Regions from separate parts of the Sphingobium wonjuense genome, predicted to be linked through region 1. Evidence: riboswitches for the same ligand, from Rfam matches in the RefSeq annotation. Region 1 holds a riboswitch; the other holds the start of a gene.
The links. A riboswitch is a leader RNA that binds a small molecule or an ion and turns the genes downstream of it on or off. The one in region 1 is predicted to bind cobalamin.
Positions count from the first base shown of each region.

Region 2: it holds a riboswitch for cobalamin, as region 1 does, so the genes downstream of both, U5A82_RS00830 (TonB-dependent receptor) here and U5A82_RS04765 (TonB-dependent receptor plug domain-containing protein) in region 1, are expected to answer to the same signal.

Region 1 covers NZ_JAYKZY010000002.1:186,669-194,615, forward strand. The annotation lists gene U5A82_RS04740 (nucleoside hydrolase) at 1-129, opposite strand, end outside; gene U5A82_RS04745 (hypothetical protein) at 139-792, opposite strand; gene U5A82_RS04750 (NupC/NupG family nucleoside CNT transporter) at 810-2,066, opposite strand; gene U5A82_RS04755 (ribokinase) at 2,151-3,095, opposite strand; gene U5A82_RS04760 (LacI family DNA-binding transcriptional regulator) at 3,213-4,211, shown strand; cobalamin riboswitch at 4,347-4,587, shown strand; gene U5A82_RS04765 (TonB-dependent receptor plug domain-containing protein) at 4,789-6,735, shown strand; gene cobW (cobalamin biosynthesis protein CobW) at 6,796-7,830, shown strand; gene cobN (cobaltochelatase subunit CobN) at 7,830-7,947, shown strand, end outside.
Region 2 covers NZ_JAYKZY010000001.1:158,261-166,207, forward strand. The annotation lists gene U5A82_RS00795 (GNAT family N-acetyltransferase) at 1-631, shown strand, start outside; gene U5A82_RS00800 (glutathione S-transferase family protein) at 809-1,501, opposite strand; gene U5A82_RS00805 (TetR/AcrR family transcriptional regulator) at 1,608-2,171, shown strand; gene U5A82_RS00810 (imm11 family protein) at 2,340-3,101, shown strand; gene U5A82_RS00815 (hypothetical protein) at 3,080-3,310, opposite strand; gene U5A82_RS00820 (hypothetical protein) at 3,307-3,486, opposite strand; gene U5A82_RS00825 (hypothetical protein) at 3,549-4,046, shown strand; cobalamin riboswitch at 4,451-4,685, shown strand; gene U5A82_RS00830 (TonB-dependent receptor) at 4,858-6,999, shown strand; gene U5A82_RS00835 (peptidase) at 7,002-7,947, shown strand, end outside.

The DNA of each region.
Region 1 (7,947 bases):
ATTGCCGAAGACCGTCGTGATCGCCTTCACGACGACATCGGGGCGCGATCGCAGAAACGCGAAGGTCATGGCATCGTCGATTCCCGGATCGGTATCGAGAATGACGATATGTTGGTTGTCAGGAGACATGATCCGCCCTCAGCCGTACACCGCGCGGCACACGGCCTCGCACTTGGCCAGATCGAAGCGATCGTCGGTGCGGACGCCCGATTCCATATCGATCCAGTATTGCCCGGTATCGATAGACGCGCCGATCGCGGCGACGACGGCTCCGGCCGTGTCGGGCTTGATCCCGCCGGAATAGCCACAGAAAGGGCCGTTCGCTGGCAAGGCAGGCCAGCGCGCCGCGGCGACGCCGGTGCCGAAAGATGTGTCGAACAACCAATCGAGGCGGGCGTCGGCCGGGAAGTCGGACGAACCTTGCAGCATGGTGCGGACGCCATGTTTCCGTCCGAACCGGACCGTGCATTCGATCTGAGCGGCGGAGCTGCCCGAAAAGCTGTGGTTGACCTGCACGCGCTGGAAACGGGTCACATCGACGGTGGCCTTGTCCGGATCGTTGGCGATCAGCCTGGCCTGCTCGCCGCAGACATGGGCGGCCCAACGCAGGCCTGTCGCCGACAGCAGCGCGTCACGCTCCGTTGCATCGGGAAACAGGCGTTTGTCGGCCTGGGCATCATCGACCAGGATTCCCCATTCGATGGGATATCGTGCCGAAAGCGCCTGCATGGCACTCAGCAGCTGCGGGTCGTCGACCCCGGTGAAAGCGATGAAACTGGGCAGCAATGCCATGGGTAACCTCGTCTGGATCAAAAGATGGAATGGAGCAGGCCCACGACCGTCCCGGTCATGCAGGTCGTCAGGAAAGCGGCGATCAGCGCCTTGGGGCCAAGCTGGACGACCTCCTCCGCCTTTTCGGGCGCCATCGCCGACAGCGTCCCGATCAGGATGGCGATGCTTCCGAAATTACCGAAGCTGCACAGCGCGTAGGTCACGACCAGCTGCGACTTTGCGCTGAGCGCCCCGGCGGGCAAGGCCAGCAGATTGCCATAGGCCACCACCTCGTTCGCCGCGATCTTGGTCCCAAGCAGCGCGCCGACGGTCTGGAAATCACCGACAGATACGCCCATCAGCCACGCGACAGGCGCGAACAGCCATCCGAAGATCGCGCTGACCGACAGGGGCGCGCCGCCTGTCGGGACCAGGGCCAGCCCCTTGTCGATCAGGGCGAGCGCGCCGATGAAGACGATCAGCATCGCGATGACATAGGCCGCGACCTTCACGGCATTGATGGTCCCGTGCGTCATCGCGTCCAGCGCACTGCGATAGGGGTTTTCGAGCGGCAGAGTCGCCCACTCGCGCACGACGTCGCTCGGCACGATGATGCGGGCCATCACGATCGCCATCGGCGTGCTGATGAGCGAGGCGGTCAGCAGATGTCCGAACGCGTCGGGCATCTTGGGCGCAAGCATCGTTCCCAGCAGGATCATGGTCGATCCGGCGATGACCGACAGACCATCGACCATGATGATGAACATCTCTCCGCGCGACAATTTGGGCAGCAGCGGGCGCACCAGCAGCGGCGCTTCGACCATGCCCAGAAAGATGCAGGCGGCCGACGACACGCCGACCGGGCCGCTCACGCCCATAACGCGGCCCAGTGACCGGGCGGCGATCCGGATGATCCAGCGCAGCACGCCCCAATGCCACAGCAATGCCGCGAGCGCGCTGACCAGCAGCACCGCCGGCAGGACCTGAAGACCGAAGATGAAGGTCGACGGATTGCCTTGGGCAGCAACGAACGGCTGGGGGCCACCGCCGAGATAGCCGAACACGAACGTCGCACCCGCCGACGCGGACGACTGTACGCTGTCGACGCCGTGGGCAAGGCCGCCAAGCGCGGACGTGATGATCGGAAGCCGGGTGAGAGCGAGTGCGAGCACGATCTGGATAGCCAATCCGGCGAGCACGGGCCGGAGGACGAAGGCACGGCGATTTTCCGAAATCAGCCACGCCAATCCCAAAAACACGACCACCCCGACGCAGGCGCGTATAATCTCACCCAAACCCGCTTCCCTTTCCGCTGCGACTGCAACATTTTCGACGCACTAATAAGTTAAACGTTTCATATCTTCTCGATCGACATTCGTCTAGTGTGACAGATGCGGCTGCACCCGCGCTCGCGACGCCAGAAATTCATCGACTTCGTCGGCCGTCGGCAATGCGGTTGCTGCCCCGGCTTTGCGGACCGCGATCGATGCGGCGGCATTCGCCCGTTCGATCGCCGCCCCCAAGGCCAGGCCATCGGACAGCGCCGCGACCAATGTGCCGCAGAAACAGTCGCCCGCACCGGTGGTATCGACCGCCTCCGCCTGATGGGCCGACACGACAAGTTTCGCGCCGCTCCTGATCGCGATCACTCCGGCGCGTCCTCTGGTGACGATCACGGTCTGGTCGTCCCGTGACAGCAGCGCCTTGGCGGCATCGCCGATCTGATCTTCGGTCAGGCCGCTGACCGATGAGCCGATATAGGCCCCGAGTTCAGGCTCATTGATGACCAGGATGTCGCAAAAAGGAAACAACCGCTTGCCGTCCAGCTTCGCCGGCGCGGCGTTGAGAATACATGTGCTGCCCGCTCGACGTGCCGTGCGAAGGAATGCGGCGATCGTGGCTAGTGGCGTCTCGAACTGCGCCAACGCGTACCGGGCAACAGGAAGGCGATGTTCGAAATCCGACGGTGCCAGCGTTCGGTTGGCGCCTTGATCGACGACGATCAGATTCTCACCGGCGCCATTGACCAGGATCGTCGCAAGTCCGGTGGGACTGTGCTCCCGCCGCCATATGCCGTCCACATCGACGCCACTTTGCGCGAGATAGTCGATGAGTGCGGTGCCACGGTCATCGGAGCCGACGGCGGCGATCATCGCCACCGTCTTGTTCATGCGGGCGGCGGCGACCGCCTGATTGCCGCCCTTGCCACCCGCACTCACTGACAGACGATCCGCCAGCACCGTCTCACCCGGCGTGGGGAAGGTCGCGACATGGAACGAGAAATCCGTATTCAAGCTGCCGAGAACGACAATATCAAAAGCCATCTGCCATTTGCCATGAAACGTTTCACTTAATATGGTGGATATGATGTTTGAAGTCCGTTAGCAAGTCCATGCCGTGACGATCCATTCGTCCGGGTGAGCATCGACGGAAGGGCGATCTTGGCGAAGCGCATTACATTGAAGGATGTCGCAAAGGCGGCCGGGGTTTCGCTGGCCAGTGCGTCCTATGCCGTGAACAGGACAGGATCGTTGGGCGAGGAGTCGCGCATTCGTATCCTGCGCGTCGCAGAAGACCTCGGATACCGCCAGAATATGAGCGCGAAGGCGACGCGGACGGGAAAGACCGGAACGATCGGACTCGTCGTTCCCGATCTGACCAACCCGTTTTTCCCCACGCTCGCGCAATCCGTCGTGCAGCGCGCGCGCCACCACGACTATAGCGTCTTCGTCACGGATACCGGGGGCGTCGACGACCTTGAGAAGGAAGTGCTGAAGGTTCTGGCGGAGCGTGGCGTGGACGGCATCGTCTGGTTCCCGATCCGCGACGTCGACACGGCGGGTGCCAGCATCGCCGATATCCCGACGATCGTCGTCGATCGATCGGTGCCGGGTTTCGAGACGATCCAGGCCGACTATGCCGGCGGCGGCCGCGCGGCGATCGCGCACCTCATCGAACTGGGCCACCGTCATATCGGCGTGATCTGCGGACCGATGGATATCGCCAGCATGCGCGACCGGTGCGAAGCGGCGATCCAGACAATCCGGTCCCAGGCGGAATTGAGCTTCGTCGTCGAGAACAGCTTCTCGATCGATCTGGACGGTCAAGTCGTCGATGCGCTCGATGCCGGCACGGCCACGGCGGTGTTCGTGGGCGCCGATCTGATCGCGCTCGGCGTGATGCGGCATGTCCAGGCGCGAGGGCAGCGGGTCCCGGAGGATCTCTCGGTCATCGGCTTCGACGACATCCCGTGGGCCGCGATGAGCACGCCGCCGTTGACGACGATCGAAATGCCTGTGGAGGACATGGCAGGCGAAGCGGTGGACGCACTGGTGCGTCGGATCGAGGATCAGATCCATCTCAAACGGCGCGTCATCCTGGAAACGGTGATGATCGAACGATGCTCGACCGCACCGCATCCCCAGGTCGCGATTAGCTGAACAGCCTTTCCGAATTTCCCGCACCCCCTCAAACGGTCATCTTCCCGTTCGAGCATTCCTGCAATACGGGCCGCAATCTCCAATTGGCATTATCGACAAACCGCCCTATGAGCGCGAACGAGCGGGCGCTACGCGCCTGATCATGATCGCGCCGGTGCCTCGAAAGAGGCTTAAAATGGGAAGGCGGTGCGGATGGTCCTCCATCCAAATCCGCAGCTGTCCCTGCAACTGTAAGCGGCGAGCGCGATGCACATCGCGCCCTTTGTGAAAAAGGGGCGCAGCCACTGGGCTGGACGATCTGTCCTGAAGGCCTGGGAAGGCGTGCATCAAGCCCTGACCCGCGAGCCAGGAGACCTGCCGGCGTTTTGGTCGCTCTTGCCTGGGTCCAGGGGATGGTCGAGGCACGGTATGTTTCCGTCTGAGCGACGAGTGTGTGCGGCTGGGGCCGTGCGGTCACGCGTCCATGGGCGAGCGCCCGATCATGGCGCTTGCCCGGCTACCGCTTGTCGTCGGCTCCAGGCCGCCGACTGAGCGGCGCGCCCCCGCCCAGGTTGCTCTGGCGCTTGAGGGGGTAGTTATGACCAAGATTTTTGCCATATCCGTTTCGATATTCGCCGTCGCCAGCAGCGGCGCGGCGCTCGCCCAATCCAACCCGACCCTGCCGACCACGAACGACAAGGGCGAGACGATCGTCGTCACGGCTTCCCGGTCGGGCGATGCGGTGCGCGTGGACCAGCTGGGCGCTTCGGTCACCGTGCTGGACGCGCAGGCGCTCGAAACCCGCCAGACTCGCATCGTGTCCGACATCCTGCGCGACGTTCCGGGTGTGGCGGTCAGTCGCACCGGTGCGATCGGCGGCTTTACGCAGGTTCGTATTCGTGGGTCGGAAAGCAATCACGTCCTCGTCCTCATCGACGGGATCGAGGCGTCCGATCCCTATTATGGCGAATATGATTTCGGTACGCTGATCGCCGATCCTGCGGCCAAGGTGGAAGTGCTGCGCGGCCAGCAATCCTCGCTCTACGGGTCTGATGCGATCGGTGGCGTGATCCAATATATCACGCTCACCGGCGCGGAAGCTCCTGGCTTTTCCGCCCGTGCCGAAGGCGGATCGTTCGGCACCTTCACCGGCGGCGTTCGCGCGGCCGGGGTCAGCGGCACGCTCGACTATGCGCTTTCCGGCTCCTATTATCGCACCGATGGCATAGCGACCGCGCGCTATGGCACGCGCAAATTGGGTTCGGACAGCGCGGGCCTGAGCGCCAAGCTGATCTGGTCGCCTGCCGACAATGTGAAGATCACTGGCGTCGCCCGCTACAGCCTGACCGACGCCGACACCGACGACACCGAATTTGATCCGTCCAGTCCTCTGTTCGGCTATGTGGTCGACACGCCCGGCATGCGCTTCAAGAACCAGGCCTTTTACGGCCTTGTCCGCGCCGAGTTGACCGCGCTCGATGGCCGCTGGACCAATGCCGTGTCGGCCCAGTTGGCGGACACCACGCGCAAGGGCTACACCGCTTTCGGGCGCAATGCGGGCGACAAGGGGCAGCGCTATAAAGGCAGCGCGGAATCCAGCCTGCGTTTCGGCACGGACAGCGTCGCCCTCCGTCTGACCGCCGCCGTCGATGTGGAGCGCGAGCAGTTCCAGAACACCACACCCTCCGCCTTCGTCTTTCGGGGCAAGCGACACACGGACAATGTCGGTCTGGTCGGGCAATATGAACTGTTGGTCGATGACGCCCTGTCGCTGGGCGCGTCGATCCGCCGGGACGAAAACGACCGGTTCGACGATGTCACGACCTGGCGCGCGCAGGGCAGCTATCGCTTCGCCACCGGCACCCGCATCCGCGGCGCCTATGGCACCGGCGTCAAGAATCCGGGCTATTACGAACTCTATGGCTATTCGGATGGCCGCTATATCGGCAACCCGAACCTGAAGCCGGAAAAGTCGGAAGGCTGGGAAGCCGGGATCGAGCAGAGCTTCGGCGACAATCTGGCGACGGTCGGCGCGACCTATTTCGATTCGCGGCTGAAGGATGAAATCTTCACCAGCTATCCCGCGCCGACCTTCGTCGCGACCCCGGACAATCGCACCACCCGGTCGAAACAGTGCGGCGTCGAAGTGTTCGTCAGCGCCCGGCCGGTCCCGCAGATCCGGCTGGACGCAGCCTACACCTATCTCAAGGCGCGGGAAAATGGCGTCGAGGAAGTCCGCCGCCCCAGGCATGTCGCCAGCTTCAACGCAACCGTCTTCAGCAAGGACGAGCGTTTCTCCGGTACGCTGACCATGCGCTATAACGGGCGGCAGAGCGACGTCGCCTTCACCGACCCCAGCTATGTCCCGGTCGGCGTATCGCTCCGCGAATATGTGCTGGTGAACCTCAACGCCGAATATAAGCTCACCCCGGCCATCACCCTCTTCGGTCGCGTCGAAAATCTGGCGGACGAGGCGTACGAAGAGGTGTTCAGCTACGCCACCGCCGGTCGCGCGGGCTATGGCGGTGTGCGCGTCCGCTTCTGACCTGACCCCTGCGCCGCCGTCCGTCAGCGGCGCACAAGACCATCTGGAAGGAGAAGCCGCGTGAGCAAAGTGCCCACTACCGTCATCACGGGATTCCTGGGCGCGGGCAAGACCACGCTCGTCCGCCACCTGCTACAGAATGCGAAGGGGCGCCGCCTGGCGCTCATCATCAATGAATTTGGCGACGTCGGCGTCGATCGCGAACTGGTCAAGGGCTGCAACGACGCGGCCTGCCCGGAAGACGATATCGTCGAACTGGCCAATGGCTGCATCTGCTGTACCGTGGCCGACGATTTTCTGCCGACCATGCAGAAGCTGCTCGACCGGCCCAATCCGCCGGACCATATCATCATCGAAACCTCGGGCCTTGCCCTGCCGAAACCGCTGGTGAAGGCCTTCCAATGGCCCGACATCCGCACGCGGGCGACGGTCGATGGCGTGATCGCGCTGATCGATGCCGATGCGGTGGCGGCCGGTCGCTTCGCGACGGACGAAGCGGCGCTGGCGGCCGCCCGCGCGGCCGATCCCAATCTCGATCATGACAGCCCACTGGAGGAATTGTTCGAGGAGCAGCTGATCTGCGCCGACATGGTCGTGCTCAACAAGACCGACCTGGTCGATGCCGACAGCCTCCGCATGGTCGAAGCGCAAGTGAACGCCCATACCCGTCCCGGCGTGGGGATCGTGCGCGCAGCACAGGGTGCGGTCGATCCGGCGGCACTGTTGGGACTGACCGCAGCGGCCGAGGATGATCTGGACGCTCGCCCGTCGCATATCGATGGCATGGAGGATCATGACCATGACGATTTCGACAGCTTCATCCTGTCGGGTGGCGACGTCGCGGATGTGGACGCACTGATCGCTGGCCTGGGTGAAACGATCGCCGCGCATGACGTGCTGCGGATCAAGGGCATGGTGTCGGTCGCGGGCAAAGCGTCCCGCCTCGTCATCCAGGCCGTCGGCCCGCGCATCCAGCATTATTTCGACCGCGCGTGGAAGGACGGCGAAGCCCGCCACACCCAATTGGTGGTGATCGGCCAGAAGGGCCTGGATCGCGCGGCGATCGAACAGGCGCTGAAGGCGGTCATCGGCTGATGCATCTGCTGTCCGCCACACCGGGAATGATATCCAGCGGTGACGAGGCGATCGACCTCGGCCAGTCGCCCGGCGATATCGTGATCCTGACCGTGGCGGACAGCGAACTGGCCTGCT
Region 2 (7,947 bases), on a different contig from region 1:
GCGCGTTTCATGTGATTGGCGGCACAGGACTGGTGGCAGTGTGATCTGGTTCCAGTCCGCTCCGATCATGGAGGAAATCCAAACCCAAACAGGACTCGCGAAAGCAAAAATCGTCTGTCGCCGTCAGTTTGATCGGCGAGCGAGCTTCTCCGCTCCTCGTTGGTTTACGGAAGGACTTCAATTTGGAATTAGGTTTAGTTACGCCATCCGTATGACACTCAGTATCACAATTCCTGACAACCCGTCCGATGCCGACCGTGAAGCGATCGCTGCACCGCTTCGTGCCTACAATATCGCCCACGGTGGCGACCCGCATATGCGGTCGGTTGCGATATTGCTGACGGACGAGCATGGCGTTCACATCGGCGGCTTATGGGGTAAATGCTCCTATGATTGGTTGTTCGTGGAGCTTCTGGCCGTCCCCGAAGAGCACAGAGGCGGGAGCTATGGCAAGAGGTTGATGAACGAAGCCGAGAGCATTGCGCGTGCAAACGACTGCATTGGTCTGTGGCTTGATACCTATGAGTTCCAGGCACGCGGCTTTTATGAAAAGCTGGGCTTCGAAGTGTTTGGCGAACTGAAGGATCATCCCATCGGCCAGAAGCGACTGTTTCTTCAAAAACGCTTCTAAGGCGCGCGCACCTCCTGATTGATGCTCGCTTTCGGGAATGCGAACATCTTAGCGGAGTGTACCAGAAAACCTATGTACAGCCCCCAACGCCCGACAATCAGGCGATAGCCGCCATGCCGCGCGCCATGTGATTGCCGCCGGTCGCGCCAGCAGTCGCAAAAAGATAGGTCGAGAATGCTACGCCGCGCCACTGTGACGCGCCAAATCCTCCGGATGCATTGTCTGCCCGCTGCGGTTTTTCACTGCGGGGCGGTTGGACACCTTGTCGCGCCAGTTATGAAGTGCGGTAAGTTCCGAAGCCACCGGCAAACCCACGAGATCAGCAAACATCAGGCCTGCGAACAATGTGATGTCTGACATCGAGAACTCGTCCCCCGCCAGGAACGCTTGTTTTGCCAAAATATCGTTGAAGTACGGCAGATTAGCCACGGCATATCCGCCCCGCCGCTGCCCCCATTCCTTCGCTCCGCTCCAGTCAGGCATCCGCCATGGCCGCAGCGCTGCGCCAAGGCCAGGCGTTCCATAATGGAAATAATCGTCGACGGCATCGATCAGCATCATCTCTGCACGGCGCTGCATCATGTGGATCAGGCCCTTTTCACGCGGGGTCTTGCCAGTCAGGATCGGATTGCCATCCAGATTGTCGAGATATTCCGTGATAGCCGTCGATTCAGAAATGATCGTGCCGTCTTCAAGCTCCAGAACCGGGATTTTTCCGATCGGATTCATGGCCAGGAACTCAGGCTGCTTCTGCTCTGCGGCGATAAGATCGATACTGACAAACTCTACCTGCTCGTCCAGCCCCTTTTCGGCAAGCACGATACGAATGCGCGCTGGGTGTGGCGCAGCTTCACGATCATAGATTTTCATAATTCATCCTATCTGTCTGCCAATTGATAGATGTGCTATCAGGGGCTCCGATGAACTTCAACGCCCTATCTGTCATTTGATAGGCGAGCCAACGCATGGATATCAGATGACCGTAAATACAAGAGAACTGATCCTGGATGCTGCACGGCGAACTGCTCAGGCACATGGGTATGGCGGGCTAAACTTTCGCGATTTGGCAGCGGAGGTCGGCATTAAGGCGGCCAGCATCCACTATTATTTTCCGGCCAAAGCGGAACTTGGTGCTGCAGTGGCAAGGCGTTATTGGGAGGACGCAGCCGCTGCTTTGGACGTGCTGTCCGACCAGACGCAGGACCCGCTCGAAAGTCTGCGCCGCTACCCCAATATGTTTCGCAAGGCACTGGAGAATGATAACAGGATGTGCCTTGGAAGCTTTATGGCCGCTGAGTATGATGATCTGCCAGCACCGATAAAGAAGGAGGTTCAGGCTTTTGCCGACGTCAACATCGCGTGGCTGAGCAGACAACTGGCCGCTGCGGCGCTTGCTGCTTCCAAAGTAAACGAGCAGAAAGCACGTGCAATATTCGCGGCGATCGTCGGCGCACAACTTCTATCAAGAAGCCGGGCAGACATTTCGGTCTACGATTCGGTAATCAATATTTACCGCACCGCTGGCCTCCTGCCGGAATAACGTGCCCGCCACAGCCCATGATCGAAAATCAGGCGGTTGCCGCCATGTCGCCCGCCGTGTGTTTGGCGTCAGGCGGTTCAATGACAGGCAGACCTTAACGCCTTGCCAGTATCAGTTTTCAGATATCGGAGATTTTGCGAGCCTTTTCGGCGCGCAGGAGGCAGCGTGATGGTTTGGGGAATGAGTTTACCTTCCAACTTCGGTGAATTTTGGCCGGACGGAGATTTTGAGTTCGACGCCAAGGCGCGGGATGGTCGATGGAGCGAGCGTCTTCGCCTTCACTACTTGGCGCAGATTCCTGACGAGCAGCGGAGGCTGTTCGACTATGGCGACAATCACGTCGGTTATGGAGCCGGAAACTACGGCACTTTTGTTGTCGGAAAATTTACGAGAGAGCGGGGAACGGTGAGGCCGGGGAGTCCGGACTATCCGCCTTTCAGGCCGGTTGAACCCCACGAGGCACCGCGATCTTTTGCAGCCGAAAAGAGCTATCAAACACTCGGGTCATTGATCGAGTTGAACGATGGTATCGTGGCAGTGGATGAGGCCCTGAAAGAAATAATCGAGCGACTTGAACCCGGAATCCATCAGTTTTTCCCGATTGAGATTCGCATGCCGCGCGGTCAAATTTATCCCGGACAATATTACACAATGGTCATCGGTCAATTTATTGACAGCTTTTTGCCAGAGAACAGTCAGGGGGATTCGTGGAGCGGCTACGGTCCAGAGTATCCGAATACTTATTCTTATAAAGAATTGAATAGAGGCATTTCTGGACTAGCCCTTTCAGCAGAAAATTTTGGAAATGCGAATTTGTGGCGGGAGCGGAGTTTCACTAACATTTTGCTGTGCTTTTCGGATGCGTTGCGGGCAGAGATTGAGAAGTCTGGCATTCGCGTTCCCGATTCCTATCGCATGATGGAAACCTGAATATCGGAAATCAGGCGATAGCCGCCGTCCGCCATGTTTGCCGACAGGAGGGCGCATGCTCCAGTCCTTGACCCGGCCTGACGTTCGGTGACTTCGAGCGCGGCGGGGAGGAAATCGGATTCACGGGAAGGTACAAAGATTTTGGGCCGCTCGCGGTCGGCCCTTAGCGCTTCCTTCAGCACGTCCCAGTGATGGCGCCATCCGCTCATGCCGTGTTACCTTGCGCGACGCCGCCGCCGCTCTGGCGCCGGTGGAGATCGGCATAGCGGCCGTTGTTGCGCAGGAGTTCCTCGTGGGAAGCGCGCTCGACGATCCGCCCGGCTTCCAAGGAAATCAGATTGTCGCATTGCCGGACGGCCGACAGCCGGTGCGCGATGATGATCACGGTGCGGTTGGCTGAGATCGCCTTGAGGTTTGTCTGGATACGCGCTGATCACGGAGCGCCGGATGATCGACCTTCCGGCGGGTAAGGCCGTCATCCGCTCCGAAGGCGTCGCCGGTGGCATGTTGCTCGAGAGTGCGATCTTGCTCGGTCTGCCGGGCGGCGCGCGCGAGAAGAACCTCGACGCCGAATTGCTGTCGCCGGGCAGCCTCTATGCTCGCGCGCTCGGCCGACCCGTCGTTCTGCGGCGGCGGTATCCCAAGAATGGCGAGGTTCGCGAGGAGCCTGCCGTCGTCCGCTCCGGTCCCGCAGGCAGCGTGATCGTTCAGACGCGCGCCGGGTTCGAAGCGGCCAACTGCGGCCCGCTCAGAGATGCGCTGACTTACGACGGCGTGCCGCCGGGGCTCACGGCCAAGCCGAGGCTGTCGGTCGAGATCGATTTGCCTAGGGCCGCGCGCGCCAGTGACGCTGTTCTACCTCGCCTGGGTTTTGACTGGCTGACCAACTACGTCGCCCACATGAAGCCCGATGGTTGGCACGCCGAAATCCTAGTTGTCTGCTAGGTGGGCTGGAAATCGAACGTCCGAGAGAAATCATCGCGTCGGCAACGGCGCGTTTTTTTGACTAGGATCGAATAGGCTATCAGCTGTCATTGCCTCTTGAGAGCTAGCGTAATGCTCGTGACCATGGACATGAGGGCGATCAGGCTGAAGCTCAGACGGGCTTTCTATAAGCGCGCGGTATCGGATAAGAAGGCGCGAACGCGTTTCATTTCGAGCGGCTCATTCCGAGACACGATGTCATTATCGAGATGTTGATTTCGAAGTTGCCGGATTGGTCAACCTTGTTGCCGCGAACTGAAGCGGACGCTCCCAGCAAACTGCCCCAATTTTGATAGCGCCCTGTGACAGGCTTGGCATTGATAGGCTGTTCCACTATGCGAAGCTTTGAAAGCGGGGCTACATCCGCTTTCATTGATCGCGCCGGTGTCCCCGAAAGGGGCTTAATCGGGAATGCGGTGCGGAGGGTTTCCTTCCAAATCCGCGGCTGTCTCTGCAACTGTAAGCGGATAGCGCGATGCACATAGTCTCTCTTTGAAGGGGCAGCCACTGGGCCGGACGCTAAATCATGCGAGGTTTGGGAAGGCGTGCATCAAGCTGTGACCCGCGAGCCAGGAGACCTGCCGGCGTCTGGTCGCTCTTGCCTTGGTCCAGAGGATGGCCGCGGCACGGTGAACTCCGTCTGAGCGACGAACGAGCGGCGGGGGCCGCATCGGAGACGTGCGTTGGTCGCCCATGGCGTTCGACCGCCGCGCGTGTCGCCCGTTCGCGCGGGTTTGCCCCGGCCACGTCGCAAGACGCCAGAGGACGATTTGTGATCAAGACTATTCTTTCCAGCACCGCGCTCGCCGCGCTCCTTTTGCCTGCCTTTGCCCATGCCGAAGATGCATCAGAGGGAGCCGACAAGTCCGATATCCTCGTGCTGGGCACTCGCACCGACGATGCTAATGTTCCTACGCAAACGGGAAGTCGTCTCGGTCTGACCATCCTCGAGACGCCGGCCAGTGTCGAGACGCTGTCGGGCGACGTTATCCGCGCGCGCGGGGATATCTCGATCATTGATGCGGTAACGCGGGCGACGGGCATAAGTTCGGTGGCCAATCCGGGCAACGGAGGCACTGGTCTTGCCGCACGGGGCTTTAGCGGACCCGGATCCGTCATGCAACTCTATGACGGTGTTCGCCTCTATCCCGGTGCGGGAACGGTGACTTTTCCAACCGATCCCTGGACAGTGGAGCGAATAGAGGTGCTGCGCGGCCCTGCATCGGTCCTTTACGGCCAGGGTGCGATCGGGGGCGCCGTCAACGTCATTTCGAAGAAGCCGAATACTGACCGCACCGAGTTCGAAGCGGAAGCCGGTTACGGTTCCCAAGATAGCTGGCGCATCGCGGCCAGCGTTGGTGGGCCGGTCAACGAGCTGATCGCCTATCATTTCGACATCAGCCGTACACAGTCGGACGGCTGGGTCGATCGCGGGAATTCGAAGGGGCTGGCCATATCCGGCTCGGTGCAGCTACGCCCCAGCGATAGGCTGACCATCACCCTGTCCGACGATTACAGCGACCAGGAGCCGATGCCCTATTTCGGTACGCCGCTGATCAATGGCAGAATCAATGATCGCAACAAGCGCCGAAACTACAACGTCACCGACGCGCTGATGCGCTTCAAGGACAACCGGACCACCCTTAAGATAGAATGGGTGCCTAGCGCCGACATCAGCGTCCGCAACACCGCCTACCGGCTGACCACCGATCGCAAGTGGCGCAATCTGGAGAGCTATTTCTGGAACGGCGTCACGGGGAGGATCGACCGGTTCGACTTGTTCGGCATCGACCATCGTCAGACCCAGGTCGGCAATCAGGGCGACGTCACGATCCGCAGCGAATGGGGTGGCCTGACAAACGAGTTGCTGGTTGGCTTCGACGTCAACGCAATCAGTTTCAGGCACGCGAACGATTTCGATTCCGATCCGGCACCTGCCGGTTTCGCCGATCCGGTCGATCCGTTCGTGTTTGACCCGGGCCTCTATTACAACACGTTCGGTGTGCGACCCCAATATCGCACCCGGACGCGGCAATATTCCTTCTTCGCGGAAGACCGCCTGACACTCAGCGATCAATTGTCGCTGTCGGTCGGGATCAACTACGACCACGCCAACATCAAACGCTACGTCAACAGCTATGATACCGTCGGCGTGGCGACCGAGACGTTGCGACTCGACAAGACGCTGCACAATGTCACCTGGCGGGTAGGAGCGGTCTACCAACCGAGCCCTGCACTATCGCTTTACGGTCAGTATGCGACGGCGGTCGATCCGCTCGGTTCGTTGATCACCTTCTCCATCGGGCAGGCCGCGTTCAAGAACAGCACGGGCGATCAGATCGAGGCCGGCATCAAGGCCAGCTTCCTTGGCGGACGCGGATTGGCGAGTTTCGTGGCCTACCGGATCGTCAAGAAGAACCTGCTTGTCACGGTTCCGGGCAGCCTCCCACCAAGGCAGGACCAAGTAGGGCAACGTTCGGCGAAAGGGCTGGAGGCCTCGCTGACGCTGGATCTTCCCGGGGGCTTCGGGATCGATGCCAACGGGACGATCCTCGCCGCGCGTTTCGACGAGTTCCTGAGCGGTGGCACGTCGTTCAACGGTAAAACTCCGCCCAATGTGCCCGAAGCCACAGCTAATCTCTGGCTGCGTTACAATGTGACTGGACGTCTCCAGACACGCCTTGGCCTGCGTTATGTCGGCAAGACTTACTCCGACAACGCCAATCAATTCCGGGTGCCTGGCTACGCGGTGGTGGATGGGAGCATTTCGTTTGCGGTGACGAAGAATGTCGCGGCAAACCTGCGGGCCTATAATCTGTTCGACAAGGATTACGCGACCACCACCTATAATGACGAGCAGTGGCTAATCGGGCGACCACGCTCGATTGATGTGTCGATCAGCGCGCGGTTCTGACCGTGCATGACGGCACGCAACCTGTGGTGGTGGCGCGCAGGCGGGGGCGGCTGTTGCGGGCGCTGCTCCTCATGCATCGCTGGATGGGCGTCATCATCGGTACGGTGATGACGCTATGGTGCCTCACCGGGTTCGTGATGCTTTTCGTCGATTATCCACGGCTGCTGCCGACCGAGCAACTGCGGGGCTTGTCTCCCTTGCACTTGCCGACCGGTGGCAGTCTGGCCCGAATTGGGCTGGCACCTGATGCCAGACTGGCTTCGGCCCGGCTTGAGATGGTCGCGGGCAGGCCGGTGCTGCGGGTGGTCCCCAAAAAAAGCGATGCGCGCGCGATCTGGCAGATGCGCGCCTCACCGCAGAACTATGACCTTGCGTCCGGGTCGCCCTTGGCGCTGCTGTCCCGTAAAGACCTTGGCAAGGTCGGGGCGGAATTCGGGCGAAACGTCGGCATTGCCGGAGCAGTAACCGCGATCACACCGATTTCAGTCGATCAATGGACCGTTCAAGCCTTTCGCGCCAACCGCCCGCTGTACCGGGTCGACTATGCCGATGCCGCAGGATCGACGGCCTATATCGCGGGCCTGACTGGCGAAATCGTGCAGCAGACCACACGGTTTGAGCGGTTCTGGGGCTGGCTGGGCGCGGTGCCGCACTGGCTTTACCCGACGGTGCTGCGCCAGAACCCGGCGGCGTGGAGCCAGGTGGTCATCTGGACTTCGCTGACCGGTTGCTTCCTGACCGTCACCGGAATCTGGATCGGGATCAGCCGCTTGCGACGCGGCAAGGACGGAGCGTTCGGCTCGCCCTATCGCGGGCTGTGGTGGGGGCATCATATGGCCGGGCTGGTGTTTGGCCTGCTCACGCTGACGTGGGTCGGCAGCGGGTTGTTCTCGATGAGCCCATGGGGGCTGTTCGACAGTGAGGCCGGACTGATCGAACGTCAGCGTC